DNA from 2 places in the Bacillus sp. LLTC93 genome. Region 1 is predicted to be linked to the other one. Evidence: predicted binding sites of a transcription regulator. Region 1 holds the regulator's gene; the other holds the start of a gene.

What was found. Region 1 encodes Rex, which represses fermentation and respiration genes when NADH is low (regulators of the CRP and FNR family bind a similar motif). Its sites were predicted from a motif close to TTGTGAAATATTTCACAA; they were not measured.
Region 2: a site for Rex is predicted at 9,042-9,059, ahead of C6W18_RS14560 (L-lactate dehydrogenase). Genes of this name have one in related genera too.

The regions. Positions count from the first base shown of each region.
Region 1 is NZ_PVME01000005.1:172,431-183,451, forward strand. Features, by position in the region: gene groL (chaperonin GroEL) at 1-1,369, opposite strand, end outside; gene groES (co-chaperone GroES) at 1,425-1,709, opposite strand; gene C6W18_RS15970 (CPBP family intramembrane glutamic endopeptidase) at 1,939-2,673, shown strand; gene C6W18_RS15975 (YdiK family protein) at 2,670-2,864, shown strand; gene C6W18_RS15980 (NUDIX hydrolase) at 2,921-3,547, shown strand; gene tatC (twin-arginine translocase subunit TatC) at 3,587-4,345, opposite strand; gene C6W18_RS15990 (twin-arginine translocase TatA/TatE family subunit) at 4,352-4,531, opposite strand; gene C6W18_RS15995 (redox-sensing transcriptional repressor Rex) at 4,559-5,212, opposite strand; gene moaC (cyclic pyranopterin monophosphate synthase MoaC) at 5,228-5,719, opposite strand; gene C6W18_RS16005 (ABC-F family ATP-binding cassette domain-containing protein) at 5,858-7,780, shown strand; gene tsaD (tRNA (adenosine(37)-N6)-threonylcarbamoyltransferase complex transferase subunit TsaD) at 8,052-9,080, opposite strand; gene rimI (ribosomal protein S18-alanine N-acetyltransferase) at 9,073-9,501, opposite strand; gene tsaB (tRNA (adenosine(37)-N6)-threonylcarbamoyltransferase complex dimerization subunit type 1 TsaB) at 9,527-10,216, opposite strand; gene tsaE (tRNA (adenosine(37)-N6)-threonylcarbamoyltransferase complex ATPase subunit type 1 TsaE) at 10,197-10,673, opposite strand; gene thiL (thiamine-phosphate kinase) at 10,687-11,021, opposite strand, start outside.
Region 2 is NZ_PVME01000004.1:145,616-156,874, reverse strand. Features, by position in the region: gene C6W18_RS14595 (LysE family translocator) at 34-663, opposite strand; gene C6W18_RS14590 (MFS transporter) at 790-1,974, opposite strand; gene C6W18_RS14585 (Gfo/Idh/MocA family protein) at 2,027-3,073, opposite strand; gene C6W18_RS14580 (HAD-IIB family hydrolase) at 3,070-3,936, opposite strand; gene C6W18_RS14575 (DegT/DnrJ/EryC1/StrS family aminotransferase) at 3,911-5,236, opposite strand; gene C6W18_RS14570 (LacI family DNA-binding transcriptional regulator) at 5,346-6,335, shown strand; gene C6W18_RS14565 (L-lactate permease) at 6,388-8,010, opposite strand; gene C6W18_RS14560 (L-lactate dehydrogenase) at 8,054-9,001, opposite strand; gene C6W18_RS14555 (YfcC family protein) at 9,220-10,650, opposite strand; gene C6W18_RS14550 (M20 peptidase aminoacylase family protein) at 10,804-11,259, shown strand, end outside.

The DNA of each region.
Region 1 (11,021 bases):
GACCTGCGTTGTGAGCGATTTGACGGATTGGCTCTTCAAGAGAACGTAGAACGATGTTTACACCTGTTTGAACGTCACCATCAGCTTCGATTGAAGCGACTTTTTTGTATACATTCACAAGTGCTGTACCACCACCAGATACGATACCTTCTTCAACTGCTGCACGAGTTGAGTTAAGTGCATCCTCGATGCGTAGCTTACGCTCTTTTAGTTCTGTTTCAGTTGCAGCACCAACTTTGATGACAGCGACGCCACCAGCTAGTTTTGCAAGACGTTCTTGTAATTTTTCTTTATCGAATTCAGAAGTTGTTTCTTCAACTTGCGCACGGATTTGGTTGACACGTGCTGCAATTTGAGCAGAATCTCCTGAACCTTCTACGATAGTTGTGTTTTCTTTTGTCACAACGACTTTAGACGCGCGGCCAAGCTGACCGATTTCAGTTGATTTCAGGTCAAGTCCTAGGTCTTCTGTGATTAACTCTCCGCCAGTTAGAACAGAGATGTCTTCAAGCATTGCTTTACGACGATCACCGAATCCAGGTGCTTTTACTGCCACTGCGTTGAATGTTCCACGAAGTTTGTTTACAACAAGTGTTGCAAGTGCTTCGCCTTCTACATCTTCTGCAATGATCAACAATGGTTTTCCTTGTTGTACCACTTGCTCAAGTACAGGAAGGATTTCTTGAATGTTTGTGATCTTTTTATCAGTGATTAAGATGTAAGGATTTTCAAGAACGGCTTCCATCTTATCAGAATCCGTCACCATGTATGGTGAAGCATATCCGCGGTCAAATTGCATCCCTTCAACCACTTCAAGCTCAGTCGTGAATCCTTTAGATTCTTCAATTGTAATAACACCGTCGTTACCTACACGCTCCATTGCTTCAGCGATTAGGCTTCCTACTTCTTCATCTGCTGCAGAAATTGACGCAACTTGAGCAATTGATTCTTTGCCTTCGATTGGTTTAGAAATCTCGTGCAAGCCTTCAAGTGCTACTTTCACTGCTTCTTCGATCCCTTTACGAACGCCAACAGGGTTTGCACCAGCTGTTACGTTTTTCAGACCTTCACGGATCATTGCTTGAGCTAGAACCGTTGCAGTAGTAGTACCGTCACCAGCTACATCGTTTGTTTTGCTTGCAACTTCTGCCACAAGTTTTGCACCCATGTTTTCAAATGCATCTTCTAATTCGATTTCTTTTGCAATTGTTACACCGTCATTTGTGATAAGTGGAGAACCGAATTTTTTCTCAAGAACCACGTTACGTCCTTTAGGTCCTAAAGTTACTTTTACAGCATCTGCAAGTGCATCTACACCACGTAACATCGCACGGCGTGCTTCTTCACTGAACTTAATATCTTTTGCCATAATAACAAAACCTCCTCAGTCTTTTTAGAAATGTATCTCAATATTTTTTATGTGATTAACCAATAACAGCTAAAATGTCGCTTTCACGAAGGATTAAATATTCTTTTCCCTCATATTTCACTTCAGTGCCTGCATATTTTGAGAAGATAATGCGGTCGCCTGTATTGACTTCTAACGCAACGCGCTCACCACTTTCAAGTACACGACCTGAACCTGCTGCAACAATTTTACCTTCTTGTGGTTTTTCTTTTGCAGAATCCGGTAAGACAATACCGCTAGCGGTTTTTTCCTCAGATTCAACGAGTTCAATGATTACGCGATCGCCTAATGGCTTTAACATAAGAAACAACCTCCTCAATTTTTATATGTAGTCTTTTTTAGCACTCATCACCAACGAGTGCTAACACATTTATTATAATAAAGAATCTCTTCTGCAATTTCAAGTAAAAACCCTTAAAAATTTTTACGCTTTCACGATCTTTTCCCATCACAGATTCTTTCCTTTTCAACGAAAAAGAAGACTTGTGTTACAATAAATCTAGTTCTTTTAGTAAAGGGGTTTTCGTTACTTGAAAAAACAATATTGGTACATCATCTTAACTTATATATTGGTGCTCTTCTCTGTGATCCCTTTTGTACTTGTCATGAAAGGGTTAGGACTCATTCAAACGCCAATGACACAAGAAGAGTACTCTCAATTATCAGGAACTTGGACAATCATCAGCTTCTGTATCGGATTGATCATTATTTTGCTCATTCTTCGAACCGTACCAAAAGCTTCACTTCGGAATGAAGCGCCGGTTTCAGTCGGCTCTGCCATCGCCTGGATCATTGGCGGTTTCTTTCTTTCCCTCTTTGCGCAATCGATTGCAGGAGTGATTGAACAATATGCATTTGGCATTGGCCGTGAATCAGAAAATACACAAGCGATTTTATCCATTATGGATGCCGTTCCTTGGCTTGTGATCGTGATCGCCTTGATTGGACCGATCTTAGAGGAAATCATTTTCCGAAAAATTATTTTTGGTGTGATTTATGAAAAGACAAATTTCTTCATTGGGGCACTTGTCAGTTCAGTGGTTTTTGCTGCTGTGCACACTGATTTTGCCCATATCTTGCTCTATACCGCAATGGGCTTTACCTTTGCCTTTTTATATGCGAAAACAAAACGAATCATTGTTCCAATCGGTGCTCATATGCTCATGAACTCGCTCGTCATTCTTGTGCAGATTGAGCCAGTGAAAAAAATGATTGAAGAACAATCTCAAACAATGCAAATGATTATTGGAGGCTTTTTCTCATGAGAAACCCTGTTGTATGGGGCATCATTTATTTTGCCGTAGGTGTGGCTTTCACCTATATGGCCATCCAAAACCCAGGTGACATGTGGTCATTTTACAGCATTTTGCTGATGGTGTTTGCGGCCTATAATATCAATATCGCGTTTAAAATGTTTGCTTTCTCTGTCAAACTCAAAAAACAGCAGCAAAAATAAATCAAAAACCATTTTCCGCGTTTGGAAAATGGTTTTTTTATGGAGGTCGTATCTTCATGGAACATGAAAAACTTCGCATCTTAAACGAGCAACATGAAACGATTGGAGTTGCCATCCGTTCAGATGTCCATGCCCAAGGTCTTTGGCATGAAACCTTTCATTTCTGGCTTCTCAAACGAGAACATGGCACAGTCTATCTCTATTTTCAGCTAAGAAGTCCTGCAAAGAAGGATTTTCCTTCTCTGCTTGATATCACAGCAGCGGGCCATCTTCTCGCAGATGAACTGCCTTCTGATGGCTTGAGAGAGATAGAAGAAGAGCTTGGTCTTTCCATCCCTTTTAAGGATCTTACCTATACAGGACTCATACAAGATGAAATTCATCTGCCTCCGTTCATCGACCGTGAGTTCTGCCATGTGTATCTTTACATGGATCAAACAGAGCACATGGAAGTTCATCTACAGAAAGAAGAAGTCGCTGGTTTGTACAGAGCAAAGCTGCTTGATGCACAGCAGCTTTTAACAGGAACTTGCGAAAGAATTCAAATCGAGGGCTTTGAAATGAATACAAGCGGAGAACGACGTGAGGAAAGCAGGGAAGTCCATGTTCAAGATTTTGTCCCGCATGAACCTGCCTATTATGAGCACCTCTTTCATGCGATCAATCAATTCCTTTCACAATAGAAAAAGCATCGTGATCACATATTGGATCACGATGCTTTTTTATGAGACATAATGACTTTCTTTCTCCTCAGTTTGCTGCATTTTGCGATAGGTTACTCTTGAAATGACAATACTCACTTCATACAAAACGAGCATTGGCAAGGTAACCATGAGGTGAGAAACAAGCTCTGGCGGTGTAATGAGTGCGGCAATGACAAGGAGGACAAAATAGGCATACTTCCGTATTTTCGATAAAAACATTGGTGTAATGATGCCAAGTCTTGTGAGAAACATCAACACGACAGGCATCTGAAACAAAAATCCAAATGGAAGTGTTAACTGCATCAGAAATGTAAAATACTCATGAATCCCAATCACTTGCTCTACATTTAAATCATTCGACATTCGTATCATAAAATCGACGACAAACGGAAACAAAATAAAATAAGAGAAAGCCACACCGCTCAAAAATAAAAGCAGTGCAATCGGAATGTAAGCAAGTGTCACCTTTCTTTCTTTTTCATATAAGCCAGGACTCACAAACGCCCAAAGCTGATATAAAATAACGGGACACGTCAAAACCAAAGCAATGACAAATGCGAACTGCATAAACACGTACAGTGGGTCTGTGAGCTTAAACGCGTTCAGTGTCAGTGTTGCCGCTTCATCGGTATTTTGCAAATACACAATGACCGGCTTAGCGAGAAAAAAACCTGCCACCATAAAGGTGACAAAAAACATCGCAATGATCACTAAACGTTTTCGCAGTTCCACAATATGCTCCATAAGCGGCATATCTTTGACATTCATGAAGCTCATCCTATTCTACTGATCTTCTTTTTTCTTTTTTTCTTCCTGATCATCAGCTAAACCTTTTGTGGCATTTTTGAATTCACGTAATGTATCTCCTGCTGCTCTTCCTAATTCAGGAAGCTTTTTCGGCCCAAAAATAATGAGCGCAACAATCGCAATCAGAACCAAACTTCCAGGACCGATCGGACCCATTTGCTCCACCCCCTTTACCCCGTTTCATCAATCCTCCTGCGTAACAGAGTAATGCTTTAAGAAATACACAAGAGACTGAAGTTCAACCGCCAAATCTATATGATGAATTCGAATGTGTTCCGGCACATTCAATCGAGCCGGCGTAAAGTTAAGGATTCCTTTGATGCCAAGGGCAATCAAACGATCTGTAATGGACTGAGCTGCTACGGCAGGTACTGTCAAAATCGCAACAGGAATATCTCCTACCTCTTGAACATGCTCTTCAAGCTTATCCAAATCATAGACAGGCACGCCGCCTATCTCACTTCCTATTTTACTCTCATTGACGTCAAAAGCCATTGAAATTTTTGTATTATTATTTTTTATGAAATTATAGTGTAAAAAAGCCGTTCCTAAATTCCCGACACCGATGAGCATCACATTGGTCATTTCATCTTGGTCAAGAGTCTTTCTAAAGAAGGTCAAGAGGTAATCGACATTATAGCCATACCCTTTCTTCCCTAGTGCACCAAAATACGAAAAATCTCGGCGAATGGTGGCAGAATCCACTTTGACTGCATCACTAAGCTCTGCCGATGACACCCTTTGTTTTCCTGATGCATGCAGATTTTTTAAAAAACGGTAGTAAAGCGGCAAACGTTTGGCTGTCGCTTGTGGAATTTTTGACTGGTCTATATTCATATAAGATCCTCCAACTTAAATATCAGATGCTCTGTGAAAATCACCGTTTTTCCCGCCTGTCTTTTCAACTAGATAGGTGGGACCGATGATCATGCCTTTATCGATCGCTTTACACATGTCGTAAACGGTCAGTGCACATACTGAAGCAGAAGTGAGCGCTTCCATCTCCACACCCGTTCTTCCTTTTGTTTTGACCTGTACTTGTATGTTCAGAATGTGCGCATTTCCGTCTTCCTCCCAATCAAAGGAGATATCCACGCCTTTTAGTGCGAGCGGATGACACATTGGAATGATGTTGGACGTTTGCTTTGCTGCCATAATGCCAGCAACCTGTGCGACAGACAGCACATCCCCTTTTCCAATTTCATGTTGTTGTATTTTATGAAACACTTCTTTTATCATACGAACGCTTGAAGCAGCAACGGCGGTTCTCACTGTAGACGATTTGTCACTAATGTCGACCATCTTTGCTCTTCCTTGTTCGTTAAAGTGGCTAAATTGACTCATCTTTCAACGCTCCCTCACTCAAATCATACACTATTTTTTCCTATCTGTCTTTCATTTGACCGTTGTGATTGTATGTAAGATTTGCCGGTTTACTGCTGATAAGCTACACTTAACATATTATAGCAGAGGTGAAGTTACATGATGATTCTACAAGTGAATCAGCTGTCCAAATCGTTTGGCGCTGATACCGTTTTAACGAATATAAAATTGGAAGTCAAAGCAAAGGATCGTATTGCCATTGTTGGTCGTAACGGCGCAGGCAAATCCACGCTTTTAAAAATTATTGCCGGTCAAATGTCTTACGAGCAAGGTGAGATCATCAAACCGAAAGACCTATCAATCGGCTATTTAGCACAGCACACCGATGTGACGTCTACACGTACGTTAAAAGACGAATTATTATCGGTTTTTGATCATTTAAAAGGGATGGAACAAGAGATGAGAACCATTGAGGAAAAAATGGCTTCTTCCACAGGTTCAGAGCTGGATTCCCTGATGAAAACCTATGACAGGCTGCAGCAGGAATTTAAAGATCAAGGTGGCTATCAATATGAAGCAGATGTCCGTTCCATCCTTCATGGTCTCGGCTTTAGTCATTTTGAAGATGAGGCAACCGTCCAATCATTAAGCGGCGGCCAGAAAACCCGTCTAGCACTTGGAAAGCTCTTATTAATGAAACCAGAACTCTTAATTCTGGATGAGCCGACCAACCATTTAGATATTGATACCTTATCATGGCTTGAGCAGTATTTGCAAAATTATACAGGAGCTATTCTTATCGTTTCCCATGACCGCTACTTCTTAGACAAAGTCGTCAATCATGTCTATGAAGTCTCAAGAACAGCGATGAAAAAGTTTGCAGGGAACTATAGTAAGTATCTTGAGCTGAAAGCAGAGCAGCTAGAGCGAGATATGAAGCTCTATGAAAAGCAGCAAGAAGAAATCTCGAAGCTTCAGGATTTCGTGGATCGCAACCTAGCAAGAGCCTCGACCACAAAGCGCGCTCAGAGCAGACGGAAGCAGCTGGAACGGATGGATCGTTTAGATAAGCCATTAGGTGATGAGAAATCCGCAAGCTTTCATTTTGATATTACGAGACAGAGCGGAAATGATGTGCTGAAGGTGCATGACCTTGATATTAGTTATGATGAAAAAACACCGCTCCTATCCTCCCTTTCGTTTCATATCAAACGTGAGGATAGCGTGGCACTCATTGGTCCGAACGGGATCGGGAAATCAACGCTCTTAAAAACCTTAACGAATACAATAAAGCCTGTAAAAGGCAACATCAATTTTGGATCTCATGTCACGATCGGCTACTATGATCAGGAACAAGCCAAACTGACATCCTCCAAGAAAGTGCTAAATGAGCTTTGGGATGATTATCCTCATATGAATGAAAAAGAAATCCGGACATGTTTAGGAAACTTCCTTTTCTCCGGTGATGACGTCTTAAAGCCCGTTCATGCACTAAGTGGTGGAGAAAAAGCGCGTCTTGCACTGGCGAAGCTGATGCTGCAAAAAGCCAATTTCCTCATTCTCGATGAACCTACTAACCATCTGGACTTAGATAGTAAGGAAATTTTAGAGAATGCGCTAATTGATTATCCAGGAACCATCTTATTTGTTTCGCATGATCGTTATTTTATCAACCGTCTGGCAACAAAAGTGTTCGAGCTGTCGCGAGCAGAAACAAAAGAATATCTTGGTGACTATGACTACTACCTTGAAAAGAAAAACGAACAATTAGAGCTTGAAGCGCTCAAAAATCACGAGCCGTCTAAAAAGCACGCAGAAAAACCAGTAGAAACAGCCAAGCTTTCTTATGCGGAAGAAAAAGAACTGAAAAAGAAAGAAAGACAAAAGCAACGCAGAATCGAAGAAATTGAAGAGCGGATCGCCGTCATCGAAGAGAAGCTCGGTGAAAATGAACAGCTTTTATGTGATCCTGCTATTTTCCAAGATCACGAGAAGGTCCAAGCCATTCAAACAGAAAATGATGCGCTTAATCAAGAGCTTGAATCACTTTTTGCAGAGTGGGAAGACCTATCAGAATCTTAAAGAGTGCCCTAACGGGTGCTCTTTTTCTTTCAGTGAAGCTTTATTACCCACAATGATATCCACAATAACTTCTTTATTATTATTAAACACTTCGGACTTATCCACTTTATCCACAAGGTTTTAATCACATATCCACAGAAAAACTCACATTTATACACATTCTCTTCATTTTAAAACGAAATTTTCTAACAATTGTGGATATATAACGTTTACATGTGAATAAATCGCTTTCATTCCAAATAAAAAAACCCCTGTCTATCCACAGGAGTTTTCATTCATATGAGACAAGCGGTAATCCAGGCTGACCGTTCATTGCCATATCGCCTCTTATTCCTTTTTCAAACGCAATGGTACCCGCAGCAGCAATCATGGCTGCATTGTCTGTGCAAAGAGACAATGGCGGAATGGTGACATTTACTTCTGACAGCTTCGTAAATGCTGACGTTAGGGCTTCTCTCAGTCCTTTATTGGCAGCGACTCCTCCAGCTAGAACAACCTGCTTCACCCCATACGCCTCAGCCGCTTTTAATGTCTTTCCAACAAGCACCTCAATGACGCTTTCTTGAAAACTTGCCGCCAAATTCTCTGGAGCAATCGTTTCTCCCTTTTGGGATGCATTGTGTAATGTGTTGATCACAGCTGATTTTAAACCACTGAAACTAAAATGATAGGACCCTTCTTCAAGCCATGCGCGAGGAAGCTTGATCGTTGGCTCTCCTTCATGTGCTAATCGATCAATATGAGGTCCACCTGGATACGGAAGACCCATCGTCCGAGCCACTTTGTCATAGGCTTCTCCAGCCGCATCATCTAATGTTTCACCGATGACCTCAAAGGACCCATGCTCTTTCATTAGAACAAGCTCAGTATGTCCGCCAGAGACAACAAGAGCTAAACATGGGAACTGTAATTCATCAACAAGCTGGTTTGCATAAATATGTCCAGCAATATGATGAACACCAACGAGAGGAATTTGATGAGCAAAGCTCAGTGCCTTTGCTGCATTGACACCGATCAGAAGAGCACCGACTAAGCCCGGTCCTTCTGTGACAGCAATAGCATCTAAATCCTTAAAGCTCATATTGGCCTGTGCCATCACTTCTTCTAATACGATGGTCACTTGCTCCACGTGATGCCTTGAAGCAATTTCTGGTACAACACCGCCAAATCGTTTATGACTTTCTATTTGCGAGGCCACAACATTCGCTACGATTTCTTTCCCATTTTTCACAATGGACGCAGCTGTTTCGTCACAGCTTGTTTCTATACCTAATATGAATCGATCTGTTTGTTCACTCATTTATATTCACCCACATGACTAATGCATCTTCCCCATTATCTGTATAATAATTCTTTCGAATAGAAGCTGGTCTGAAACCAAGCTTTTCATAAAGGGATTGTGCCGGTGTATTAGAAACCCGCACCTCTAAAGAAAGATGATCTGTCTTTTTTTCCTTGCAAAATTCCATGACATATCGAAGCAATGCTTCCCCGTAGCCCTTCCCTCTATGCTCAGGGAGAATCGCAATGTTCGTAATTTGTGCATCGTCCATGACAATCCAGACCCCGCAATACCCAACAGGCTGCTTAGCTTCTTCAATGAGGAAATAATGACTGTATTGGTTATGGAGAATCTCATAGACAAACGATTCTTTTTTCCAAGGTGCTGTAAACGAATGCACTTCAATCGTATACACCTCTGGAATGTCCTCTACTGTCATTTTTCGAATCTCTACTGTGTTGAGATTATTTTTGTCCTTCAAGCCATTTCACTTCCGCTTCTGCCAAACGAATATAGTTAGGGACAAGCTGGTGGACATCTTCAGCAGGACGATCTGCTCCTAAAAACGCAAGCACTGAAGGTCTTGGATTATGAAATGCCCCCTCTGCCACAGCAGCAGTCTCTCCTAAAATGGAGCGAATGCTCTCTTGATGAAGATGCACATCATGTCCAAGAAATAAGACAGGCTTTTCTGCCTGCTTCAGCTCTTGAAGCCAATCCGTGAGCAAGATATTTTGGTCTGGTTTGATCTCTTTAATCTTTCCTTCTTCAAACATATATAGCCCAGTATAAACTTGTCCTCTTCTCGCATCAAATAGTGGCGAGATCCATCCATCAAAATATTGACCATTTGCCGCGAGTGTTTCTAAACTCGAAACAGCCGATATCGGGATAGACAGCGTCCACGCCAGTGTTTTTGCAATGGTCACACCGATTCTGACGCCAGTGTAGGAACCAGGTCCTTTTGCTACAACGATTTTGCTTAGTTCGCTTGGCGCTACACCACATTCTTTCATCAGTGCTTCAACAGTCGGCATCGCTCGGACGGAATGGTTCTTTTTTAAGTACGTGATGCTCTCGCCAATTACTGTGTTATCTCTTACAAGAGCAATTCCTAATGTATGGTTTGACGTATCAAGCGCCAGTATGGTCAAATTCTTTCATCTCCTTACAAAGGGCCTCGTAGTGCTCCCCTTTTGCATCAAACGTGAGATGACGTTCTTCTTCACGTTCTGTTCTCAGCATGTCAATTTTTAAATACGATGAAGGCAATTGCGGTTCAATGAGATGTGCCCATTCAACCAAGCATACACCTTCGCCCTCAAAATATTCTTCGAGTCCGATATCTTCCTCTGCATCTTCCATGCGGTACACGTCCATATGATAAAGTGGCAGTCTGCCATCAGTATATTCTTTAATAATGGTAAAAGTGGGGCTGTTGACGATACGGGTAATACCTAAGCCTTCCGCAAAACCTTTTGAAAAAGTGGTTTTGCCAGCGCCTAAATCTCCTTCTAATGTCAATACATCGCCTGGCTTCACAAGTTTGGCCAAAGCAGCGGCAATTCGTTTCGTCTCATCCGCACCTTTTGTCGTCCATGTTAATTTCACAGTTGATGTCACCTCATTTCTTAAAATGATTATATCCTTTTTTCATTAACACTGTTTGTTGATCATTGTCTTTTAAAATAACGCTGGCTGCTTGATCACCTTTAACTTGTCCAATGCGTGTGATCTGAATGTCTTCTTTTTTACATTGTATTTCAAAGCTTTCCCAATCAGCCTCTGGAATCGTGCCAGTTAACACAAAGTCTTCTCCACCAAACAACACCCATTCAAGCCAGTCTTTGCGTAACATCGGTAAAGCTGGATGTTTTGGGAGCTTGTCAGCTTCAATCTCTATCGTCACACGGCTCGCTTCGGCTATCTCATTCAGCTCACTTGCTAATCCATCACTCA
Region 2 (11,259 bases), on a different contig from region 1:
ACTGAACGTGTCAGTCTGTTTTTTGTAGTCCTTCTAACCAATCAACGCCATGATGCCTTGATATCCAAAATAGGCACCGAAGCCGAGTAAAGATAGACCTGCAAGAACCGATAAACCATGAAGGACCCGTTCACTTAAATAACGTCTAAACGTACTGGCCAGTAGTGCCATACAAAAATCCCATAGAAGCATGCCGATGAAAATAGCGATGCTGTACATCAGCATTTGGGAAGCCCCATACTTTTCGATCGTATTGGCCAAAATACTGCCATAGATTCCAAGCCAAAATAAAATACTGAGCGGATTGGAAAGGGAAATGAAAAACCCCGTCATGAACGAATGTCCGACCGATGTGTTTCCTCCGTCCTTTTTCGGGCTCTCCTGCAAATTGATTTTACGTAGGCTTTCAATACCGGTATAGGTCAGAACGAAAAAACCGAACAGCCATAAAAAAGTTTTCACAAGAGGTGCGGTCAAAAGCTGGGCGACACCAAAATATATGAGGAGCATATAGACAATATCCGCAGCCATAGCCCCCACACCAAAAATCCATGCGTGCCAAAATCCACTTTTAATCCCTCTGTCAATCTGGGCTGCATTGACTGGCCCAACAGGCGCTGAAAGTGACAACCCTAAAAAGATATAACCAAAAAACACCGCCACATAGACGTCCTCCTTTTGATGCTGACTTGTACATGTTATTCAAACCTTTTGTGTTTTAGTACAAGTCCTTTGTCATCTTTTCAGTTGGACTTAAAAAAGAAAGGACGAGCAAATTGGATAAGCTGCTTACCGATCTGCTTTCAGCGCCGACTGTTGCGGAAGGTCCGTTTTTTTCCTGGAGCGATTCATTTGAATCGCAGCTGCAAACAGAAGAACGGCTAAGAAGGCGAAAACAAAGACGGCACTTGCCGCTCCTGCCCATTCAAGACTAAATCCAATGAAAAAGGACAAGCAGGCTCCACCTAAACTCGCAGCAGCAATAAAATAACTCGTTGCTTCGTCAATAGCATTTTTAATCATTAATGCAGAGGCAGTCAGCGCGATTGGAAACATGCCAGCTGCGCACAAACCAATGAAAAAGATGAGAATCAGCTGGGCGGCTATGTGGGTTGTCAGTGCAAATACAACGAGCAGCAGGATCATGAGAGCCGCACTTAGCTTTAAAAAACGCAGCGGATGCAGCTGATCTGCTTTTCTCGCGATCACGGTTCTGCCGATGACAATCGCCGTCCAAAAAGTGGAGACAGCAAAGAGACCCCAATTGTCTCCCCCTTTTTCCAGCATGATCGACGGCAAAAAGTTCGCAAAGTTCGTTTCAATTCCTGCGTAGAAAAAAGCAAAGCATATCATGAGCACGACAATCATTCGATTGCTGCGATCAACAAGTAAAGACGGTTTCTTCTTCTCATGATAAGGAGCAGCCATCTGCCCACGAGGCAATTTACTCATAAAGACAAGCCAGAGCATGAGGAAAAATGTCAGCGCACCTACCTGGAATAAAAACACATAATGCCACGTCTGTTCTGTGACGGTCAGCAGAATCAAAAGAGGGAATAGCAGTGCACCTAATCCAAAAAAGACTTCCATGATGCTAATTCGCTTTGCACTGTTTGCCATTGAAATCACATACGCCCCGGCTGTTGTCTCAAGACTGCCCGCACCGCTCCCAAGAAAAAAACCTGCCAGCACAAGCGTCGTCCAGCCTGGCACCAAAAGCCCAAGGAGAAGTGAACCAATCATGAGCAGCAGTCCCATGGTCAAAACAGCGCCATAGCCTTTTTTTCTCACAAGAATGGGGGATAAAAGAACACCTGTCAAAAAACCAATAAACTGAAAAAAGATTAAAGAAGATAATTCCCCGGGACCCTTATCATAACTAGACAGCAAATAAGGAGTTAAGCTTCCAAAAAACACATGAATGGTCCCAATAAAAAAATAAAAGACACAGCCAAAATAAAACACCTTTTTCATCTTTTCACTTCCTCTAAAAAGGAGCGGAGTTGAAATTCTCCGCTCCACCTCTTTAATATGCCTGGGCAGAGACGACAGCCTCTTCCCTCTCGAAGCATGTATTTAACGCAGCCTGCGCGCGAAATCCATCTTCAAAATCAGCCACCTTCATATGAGATGGATATGGATCTGTATTCACCCAATGCATCAGCTGATCACGGAACGTATCGGACCATCCATAAAATTCATTTGGCGGATCAGTCAGCAGGGTTTGCGGCATTTGATGACGTTCTACACTTAAGCCATCAGTGATCTCATATTCGTTTTTCATGTTCGTATGGTATTTGAATACCTTGTCATGGCCAATCACTTCTACACTAAATCCGCATTCCTCAGGCTGCGAGCTTTTGGACGTCACCAAATGAAAGAACACTTGATTCTCCATTTGCCCAAAAATTTCGGTATGATCATCCACCTCTACCTTTTTCTCTTCTTTTTCCTTTACATGTGTCAGCATCTTCGTGTTAAGAGATTCTTTTTTCATTCCACTGCCAAATAAGTACCACAGCATATCAAACAAATGAATGCCAAGATCCCCTAGTGCACCGCTTGTTCGAAGACTCTCGCCGCTGTCTCTCCATGAAAATGTCTTTCTTCTGAGGGCACTATTTTTCTTAAAATGGGTTCTAACCGTTAAAATTCGGCCCAATTCACCATTGGCAATCAAGTTCTTCAAAATATTCACAAAGGATAAGTAACGATAGTTAAAGCCCATACCGGCCTGAACCTGGAACTGTTTGGCTGTCTCCACCATTTCCTTCGCTTCTTTCAACGAGACAGCCATCGGTTTTTCACATAAAATCGGCTGTCCCGCTCTTAGCGCCTGAAGGGCATGGTCCTTGTGACAAAAGTTAGGGGAAGCAATAATCAGCCCATCAGATGCATCGGCTAGCGTATCGATACTTGAATACACCCGTCCGCCGTACTGTTTAATGAATCCCTGTGCTACTGATTCGTGCAAATCATAGACGCCGGATAATTCTGCACCTTTGATCGTTGATAAAGCTCTTGCATGTGCTTTTGCAATATTCCCTGCTCCAACAATTCCGATTTTCTTCATGAATGTGCCTCCTCATGTTTATACATCACTGTTTTCAGTGTTTCGTAGATTCCTTCTGCATACCCATGATGACAAATTTGGTGATGGTGCCGTTTGGCCTCGGCCGTCGCATTTTGGACGAGAAACCCGTGCGTGACGGATTGAAGCATACGCAAATCGTTCCCACTATCACCAAAGGCAAAGCCTTGGTCTATTGATAGATCATATTGACTCAGCATAAAGCGGACAATTTCATCCTTCCCTGTCCCGACTGGTAAAAAGTCGACATCATAGCAATCCGCAGGGTCCCCTGCGAGCGGGTTGCATTTGTTGATGTTGACCGCCACACCCCGCTCTTTGGCAAGTGTTTGTATGAACGAGAGATGATGAAGATCTGTCCGTTCATCCTGCTCCTGATAATAGAAATTTTTCTTATATCCTGAGCTGCCCAGCTGTGTTTGAGGCCTGAGGGTAATCCCCTTTTCACGTACGGTTTGCAGGATTTCTTCGATTTTTTCATCTGAAAAGCCTTGCGCATCCAGCCGTTTCATCCATTTCGCATCAGGCTGTCCGAAATGAGCATCCGACGTATACACAATCTCAGTCCCTAAGTTCGACGCAATAAAATGCGGAAATTGGCTGAAGCCGCCTTTTTCCATTTTGCTCGTGACAGAATCGAGACTGCTCCCGGTCACCCAGCCCAGTATGAGCTGTCCTGCTTCGCTCTTTTCTGCCACAAATGCTTCCAGATGCTTTACATCCTTTCTCTGCTTCTCTGTCATTCCGTGAGAATAATAGGTTTCATCAAAGTCACAGAAGACGATCCACTGCGGGTTTTCCGGCTGATTCAGCAGCTTTTTACTGAATGGAAGATTTGATAACATGATGGACCCCCTCGATGACTTTCTCCTGGTCTTGCAGCGGCATTCCCGGGTAAAGCGGCAAATGGAGCAACTGCCGTGCTGCTTTTTCCGTATGCGGAAGCGTCGCTTGTTTATATTTTTGGGAGACAAGATTTGTTTGATGCTGATGCGATAGAATTGGGTAATAGACATCGGTCTCAATGCCCAGCTCTAGCAACTGCTCCGCCAGCTCATCTCGATCTCCTTTGATCACCCTGATAGGAAATAGGTGCCATACATGATCATCTGTCAGCTTCGGAAGCTTGATGGTTCCTTCATCCTCAAGCGTTTGTAGCTGATCAATGTATCGCTTTGCTAAGTAAAAACGCTTAAAGTTTTGCAAACTTAAATACTTCATCCGTTCTAGTCCGATCGCTGCCTGCAAGTTATCAATCTTGGAATTAAAGCCGTAGTCACTGCGTTTGACATTTTTCTTTCCTACTTCAAACCCATGATAGCTGATCTCCATGCATTTTTCGGCTAAGGCTTCATCATTTGTGGCAATGGCTCCTGCCTTTCCGCAGACTCCAAGGTTTTTGTATGGGTTAAAGCTGAGAACAAGTCCATCTCCAAATGCCCCAAGGCTGCTGCTGCCAATCGCCTGACAGCCATCTTCAATGATTTTTAGACCATGCTGCTTCGCAATCGCCGAAATGGCCTTCATATCCGCTTGCTTTCCATATAAATGAACCGGCAGAATGCATACCGTCTTATCCGTGATATGCTTCTCTATTTCACTCGGTGCCAGGCAGTAGGTATCTGGGTCAATATCGGCATAGACTGGAACAGCCCCAATAGCAAGCACTGCATTTTCTGTTGCAGCAAAGCTATTGGCTGGCAGAATGACCTCGTCTCCTGGATGGACGCCTGCTGATATGAGGCTGATCATGAGGGCATCTGTCCCACTTGACGTGGCAATGACATATTTTTTCCCTAAATACTCAGCGAGCGCTTTTTCAAAACGTGGAATATATGGCCCTGAAGTAAAACGGCCAGAATTCAATACTTCTTTCAGTACCTGCATAATATCATCGATCTCATCCTCTGAAATCAGTTTATCAACTGGCAGGAACGGTATCTTTTTTTCCTTATTTTGTTTATAATGGAAGAGAATTTTTTCCAAACCTGTGTGCTCAATATCTTGTTCAAGGAACGTCACCAGCTTTTCATTCGCTAGATGCTTTTCTACTGAATCAGACTTTACTTGAACACCTTGATTGATCATATCCAGCAAAGGTAGATAATCCTTGCTTTTACCTGATATCTTCGTCAATATTTGCATTCCATTCCCTCCAATTAATCAATTCCATTTGTTAATATTTAACTTGTTTCACATTGTAAATGATGTTATCGATTTCAGAACAATAACTTTGTGTAAAGGATTTGTTAATATGTGTACAATTTATGAAATTGCCAAGCGCTGCGGGGTTTCAACCACCACTGTTTCCAGGGTGCTGAATCATCATCCATATGTGTCAGAGGAAAAGCGTCAGCGCATTTTACAGGTGATGAAGGAAATGGAGTATACACCGAGTTCAGCGGCTCGCACCCTTCGTTCACATCAGACAAAGACCATTGCTGTGTCTGTCCCGGCTGTGGACCATCCTTTTTTTGCACAATTGATTAAAGGCATTTCAAAGGAAGCACTGGATCAAGGGTATAAAGCTATCGTGCTCCAGACGTTTTACCAAGAATCACTAGAGCTTGAAGGGCTTCAATTATTAAAAAGAAAAGAAGTAGATGGCGTCATATTGGGGGCATTAGAAAATAAGTGGGAAAAGATCGAGCCATTTTTATCAAACGGCCCCATTGTCATGGCAAATGAATATCATCAAACAGCAGATATCCCGATTATTGGATACGATGAGCGCGAAGCCGCCTATAAGGCTGTTGACTATTTGATTCGGTCAGGGCGTAAATCGATTGGGTTTTGCTTTGATACAGAAAGTAGTGAGGCACAGAAACAAAGAAGAAAGGGCTATCTGGATGCGCTTTCTGCTCACGGTTTGCCGCTAAATGAAGATTGGCTGTTTGGGGAGGCCTTTACCATTGAAGACGGCTTTCGCTTAATGGATTTGATCCATGGCATGCCGGATACACCTGATGCCATTTTTACCGGCAATGATCAAGTCGCAGCAGGGCTCATTAAACAGGCCATTTCATATGGTTATCAAATCCCCGAGGATCTAGCGGTTATCGGCTATGACAACCAAGACATTTGCGAGGTGATGGCCCCAACGATCACCACCATTGACATCCCGATCGTAGAACTTGGCCAGCGGTCTGTGCAGCAAATGATCCAGCTTCTGCAAGACCAAAAACCATTACAGCGTGATCATATCCAACTGCCTACTCGGCTCGTGACAAGAGAATCTACATAAACAAAAAAAGACTGAGAGCCATCTCAGTCTTTTTTAAAACCTATCTATGAACCTATACAAATTGAGCAAGAATGAATGTCCATATACACACGATGGCAAGCAAGATGAAGCTGTACTTCACTGTCTTTTTGAATAGCTCAGATTCTTTACCTGTTTCTCCAACGGCTGCTGTAGCGATGGCGATTGATTGTGGAGAAATTAACTTCGCCATGACACCACCGGTCGTATTCGCCCCGATTAACAAACCTGCCTGTGATCCGATTTGAGAAGCAGTGACCGCTTGAAGGTTACCGAATAATGCATTGTTACTCACGACAGACCCAGTAATAAACACGCCGATCCAGCCAAGCACCGGGCTGACAAGCGGGAACAAATCGCCTGTTTTGGCAAGCGCAAGACCAATTGCAGAGCTAAGTCCGGCAAAGTTTGCCAAGTTGGCAAAGCCCATGACAAAACAAATGGTGAGAACAGGTACCCACAGCTCCTTCACCGCTGCTTTTAAGCAGGCAGCGCCTTCTGTTAACCTAATATGTCTGCTAAACAATCCTGTCAGCATGACCGCAATCAAAATAGCAGTACCTGTTGCACTAATGACATCTATTTTAAAGATCGCATCAATGGGGGTTGCTGTTTGTGCAATTGGTGGTAATTTCACAATTTGCTGATGTAGAAACGGCATTTTCACTAAAATCGTCGTCCAGTTGAGTGGTCCTCCTACAGCAAACAATGCTTTAAATGCTGGCAGACTCCATACAGTAATAACGGCAGTTAAAATATAGAACGGAGACCATGCTTTCAGGATTTCAACTCCGCGATACGTTTGTTTTTGTTCAATGGCTGGCGCTCCTTCTTCACGATAAATGTGTTTTGGCTGCCATTTCCGAAGAAATAAAGCCAAAATTCCCATACTTGCTAAGGCTGAAATAATGTTGGCAAGCTCAGGGCCCATCGTCACCATCGTCACAGCTTGCAAAATCGCATAGCTTCCACTGACAACAAGCAAGGCTGGCAGCGTTTCTTTGATCCCTTTGAAGCCGTCTACAATCAGAATGAGTAGAAACGGGATACAGAAAGAAATAAATGGGATCGTATACACAAGGGTTTGAGATAAAGCGAGCGGCGTCATATTGCCCATTTGCGCCCCTGTAATGACTGGGATGCCCACTGCACCAAACGCGCCAGACGCAGCATTGGCAATTAAACAGAGCATTGCGGCTTTCAGTGGTTTAAATCCAAGCTCTGTTAAAAGAGCGGCACTGATCGCAATCGGTACCCCAAACCCAGCTGCTCCCTCTAAAAATGCGTTAAAACTAAAACCAATTAATAAGAGCTGAAGACGTTGATCTTGAGAGATTCCAGCAATACTAGAACGAATGACATCAAATTTCCCAGATTTCACAGCAATTTTATAGAGCCATACGGCCATGATGACGATATATCCAATCGGCCAAAGCCCATTAGATATACCGAGCAGTACAGCAGATAGTGCCTTTTCAATTGGCATATGAAAGAAGAAAACAGCTGTCACAAAACTGACGATTAAGGTAAAACAAGCGGCTAAAACACCTTTTAACTTAAATACAGTTAATGCAAGTAGGAAAAACAAGATTGGAAGCATTGCGACCAATGCACTCACGAATTCATTACCAAACGGATCATATATTTGCTGCCACATAGTGATTCATCCTTTTCTGCTCAGATAGGTTGCCTTTGATTGATTAAAAATGAGGAGCCAAAATCTCTTTTAACACATTCACACTGTGTGCGAACTTTTCTTTTTCCGTCTCGTTCAGTGCAAGCTCCATAATTTCTGTTGCACCATTTCTGTTCACAAGGGCAGGTACACCAATGTAGACATCTTCTGCTCCATACTCTCCATCTAAATAAGTGCTGACAGTCAAAATGCTGTTTTCATTGTGCAAGATCGCTCTTGTGATGCGGGCTAAACTCATCGCGACGCCGTAGTAAGTGGCACCTTTTTTCTCAATGATTTGATAAGCGGCGTGACGCACATTTTCCATGATTTCATCCAAATCTTCTTGTTTGTATTGATCATTTCTCTTCACTAATTCTGTAATCGGTACACTCCCGATATTCGCATGACTCCAAACAGCAAGCTCTGTATCACCATGCTCTCCAATGATGTACGCATGCACGTTGTGTGCCGCTGCTTCAAAATACTCACTTAGCATGTATCTAAATCTTGCGGTATCAAGAGTGGTCCCACTACCAATCACTCGTTCTTTTGGAAGTCCACTGAATTTCCAAGTTGCATATGTCAAAATATCAACAGGGTTTGTGGCAACTAAGAAAATGCCATCGAATCCGCTTTTCATCACATTGTCTACAATGCCTTTAAAGATATTTAAATTTTTCTCAACAAGATCAAGTCTTGTTTCACCTGGTTTTTGGTTCGCTCCAGCACAGATACACACAATATCTGCATCCTGACAATCCTTATAATCTCCATACCACGTATTCACAGGATGCGGGGCAAATGCTTTCCCGTGGTTTAAATCCATTACGTCACCCATTGCTTTGTCTTGATTCAGATCAATCACAACCAATTCATCTGTGATCGCTTGATTTATTAATGTAAAGGCATAACTACTGCCGACGAAACCTGCTCCAATAAGTGCTACTTTGTTTACTTTTTCGTTTGTCATTTATCTCATCCTCCTGAGTAAAACTAGGTTGCTTTTTTGTTTGTGAAGTATTTCACATTTCTATTGTGCAATACTTCACAAACTTTTGCAAGGGGGTTGCTTTAAAAAAATATGTAGCGAATTTGTGAACACACTTATTGTGGTTTCAAACCGCTGTCTCCATACATATTTCCATAAGAAAAAAGCTGCCAAACTCTCTTCGGCAGCGTAATACATATTTAATAAGGTCCCCAGTTGATCATTACTCCGATACAGATAAACACAAGACCGATGACAAACCAAATGAGCGCAAGCGGCACCATAAAACGCAGCCACTTCACATAAGGAATACCACTTGCAGCAAGCACAGCCATCAACACACCTGAAGTAGGATTGATACAGTTGACTACTCCTTCACCGAGCATGACCGCTTCTACAGCTACTTGTCTAGTGATGCCCATTAAATCAGCCAGCGGCGCAAGAATCGGAATAAAGACAACAGCTTCTCCGGACCCTGATGAAATCAAAAAATGAAGAAGCGCACTTGCAATATACATCCCGATCGCACCAGCAATTGGACTAAATCCTGTTAACATACTCGCCAAACCATTGACCACTGTATCAAGCAATTTACCGTTTTCTAGAATGACTGAAATGCAGCGCGCCATCCCGACAATAAGTGCACCGTATACAAGGCTTTGACAGCCAACAATAAACGTTTTCGCAATATCATTGGCTGCTAATCCGCCGAGCAGTCCAGCAGCGATCGCCATAAAAATAAACACACCCGCCATTTCCTTATCGGTCCAGCCAAGCTGAAGCGCGCCATATAAAAAGCCTCCAAGCGACAAACCACACACCGCTAAAATCAGCTTATGTCTGCTGGTAAAGGCAGGCTTGTCCACTGATTCCGCTTCAGCTCCTCCAAGCCCCTTAGCAGGAAACCACTCATCCCCAAGAAGGCTTCCCTTTTCTTTATTCTTCAGGCGTCTTGTATATAAATAGATGTACACAATACTAGAAATAAGAAAGCAAAGATAAATAATGACACGCAGGCCAATACCAGAAAAGATCGGCAGTTCTGCAATCGTTTGAGACAAACCTAATGGAGATGGGGATAAAATCGTTGCGTTAAAGCCGGCATAACAGCCGATGTAAATGACCGCCGCTCCCGCCACAGCGTCCCACTTCAAGGACCGTGCCACAATGATGCCGATCGGAATAAAGCCAATGACAGAGTTCACGACAATTCCGGTCGTCCCAAGCACCGAAAATAGTCCTCCAACAATACAAATGAACAATAATTGCTTCGTTTGAAAGCGGCTGATGACATGGTGAATCATCCCGTTAATTGCACCTGTCTTCTCCAAGATTGCAATGGTTCCGCCAGTAAATAAAATCAGAAAAATAATAGAAGATGACCCCACCATTCCTTCTTGAATGGCTGTGAAAAAGCCAACCGCACTCACTGGTGATTGATCAATGCGGTGATAGCTGCCAGGAACGGCTGTTGTGATCTCCCCTGATGTCTTTCGGTCAAACTCTCCCGCTGGTACAAAATATGTTGCAATGGTACAAATTAGTGCAATCATAAATAAGAGCACATAGGCATCCGGCATTTGAAGTGTTCGTTTTTGTTTCTTAGGTGCTGATACTGTCGCTGTTTTCATCTGTCAAAACCCCTTTGTCCCGATCGAAATTTCACTTAATATTCTGAATAATCAAATGATGTGTTATATTATAAACACTGATGATATTTAAGATCAATATTATTTCACTAAAAGAATGTTTTGGCAGATTATCTGTCAGCAAGGAGGCTTCGCATGACAACTTTGACAAACGAAATGAAACAAACCGTGACAGACATCTTTGAACACCTGCATGCCCACCCAGAAATAAGCTGGGAAGAGACGAATACAACTGCTTATATCGAAGACATATTAAAGAAAATGGGCTGCAAGACACGAACATTTGAAGACTGTACAGGGGTGATCGGTGAAATTGGAGAAGGCGTACCAGTGGTCGCTGTGAGAGCCGATATTGACGCACTTTGGCAGGAAGTAGATGGTGAGTTTCAAGCCAATCATTCATGTGGCCACGATGCGCACATGACGATGGCGCTCGGCACCTTCATGGCATTAAAGGAAAAAGAACGACCGAACGGCACGATCCGGTTCATTTTTCAGCCAGCTGAAGAAAGAGGCGGCGGCGCTCTGAAGATGATTGAAAAAGGTGTGTTAGCAGATGTCGATTACTTATACGGAGTGCACGTGCGCCCA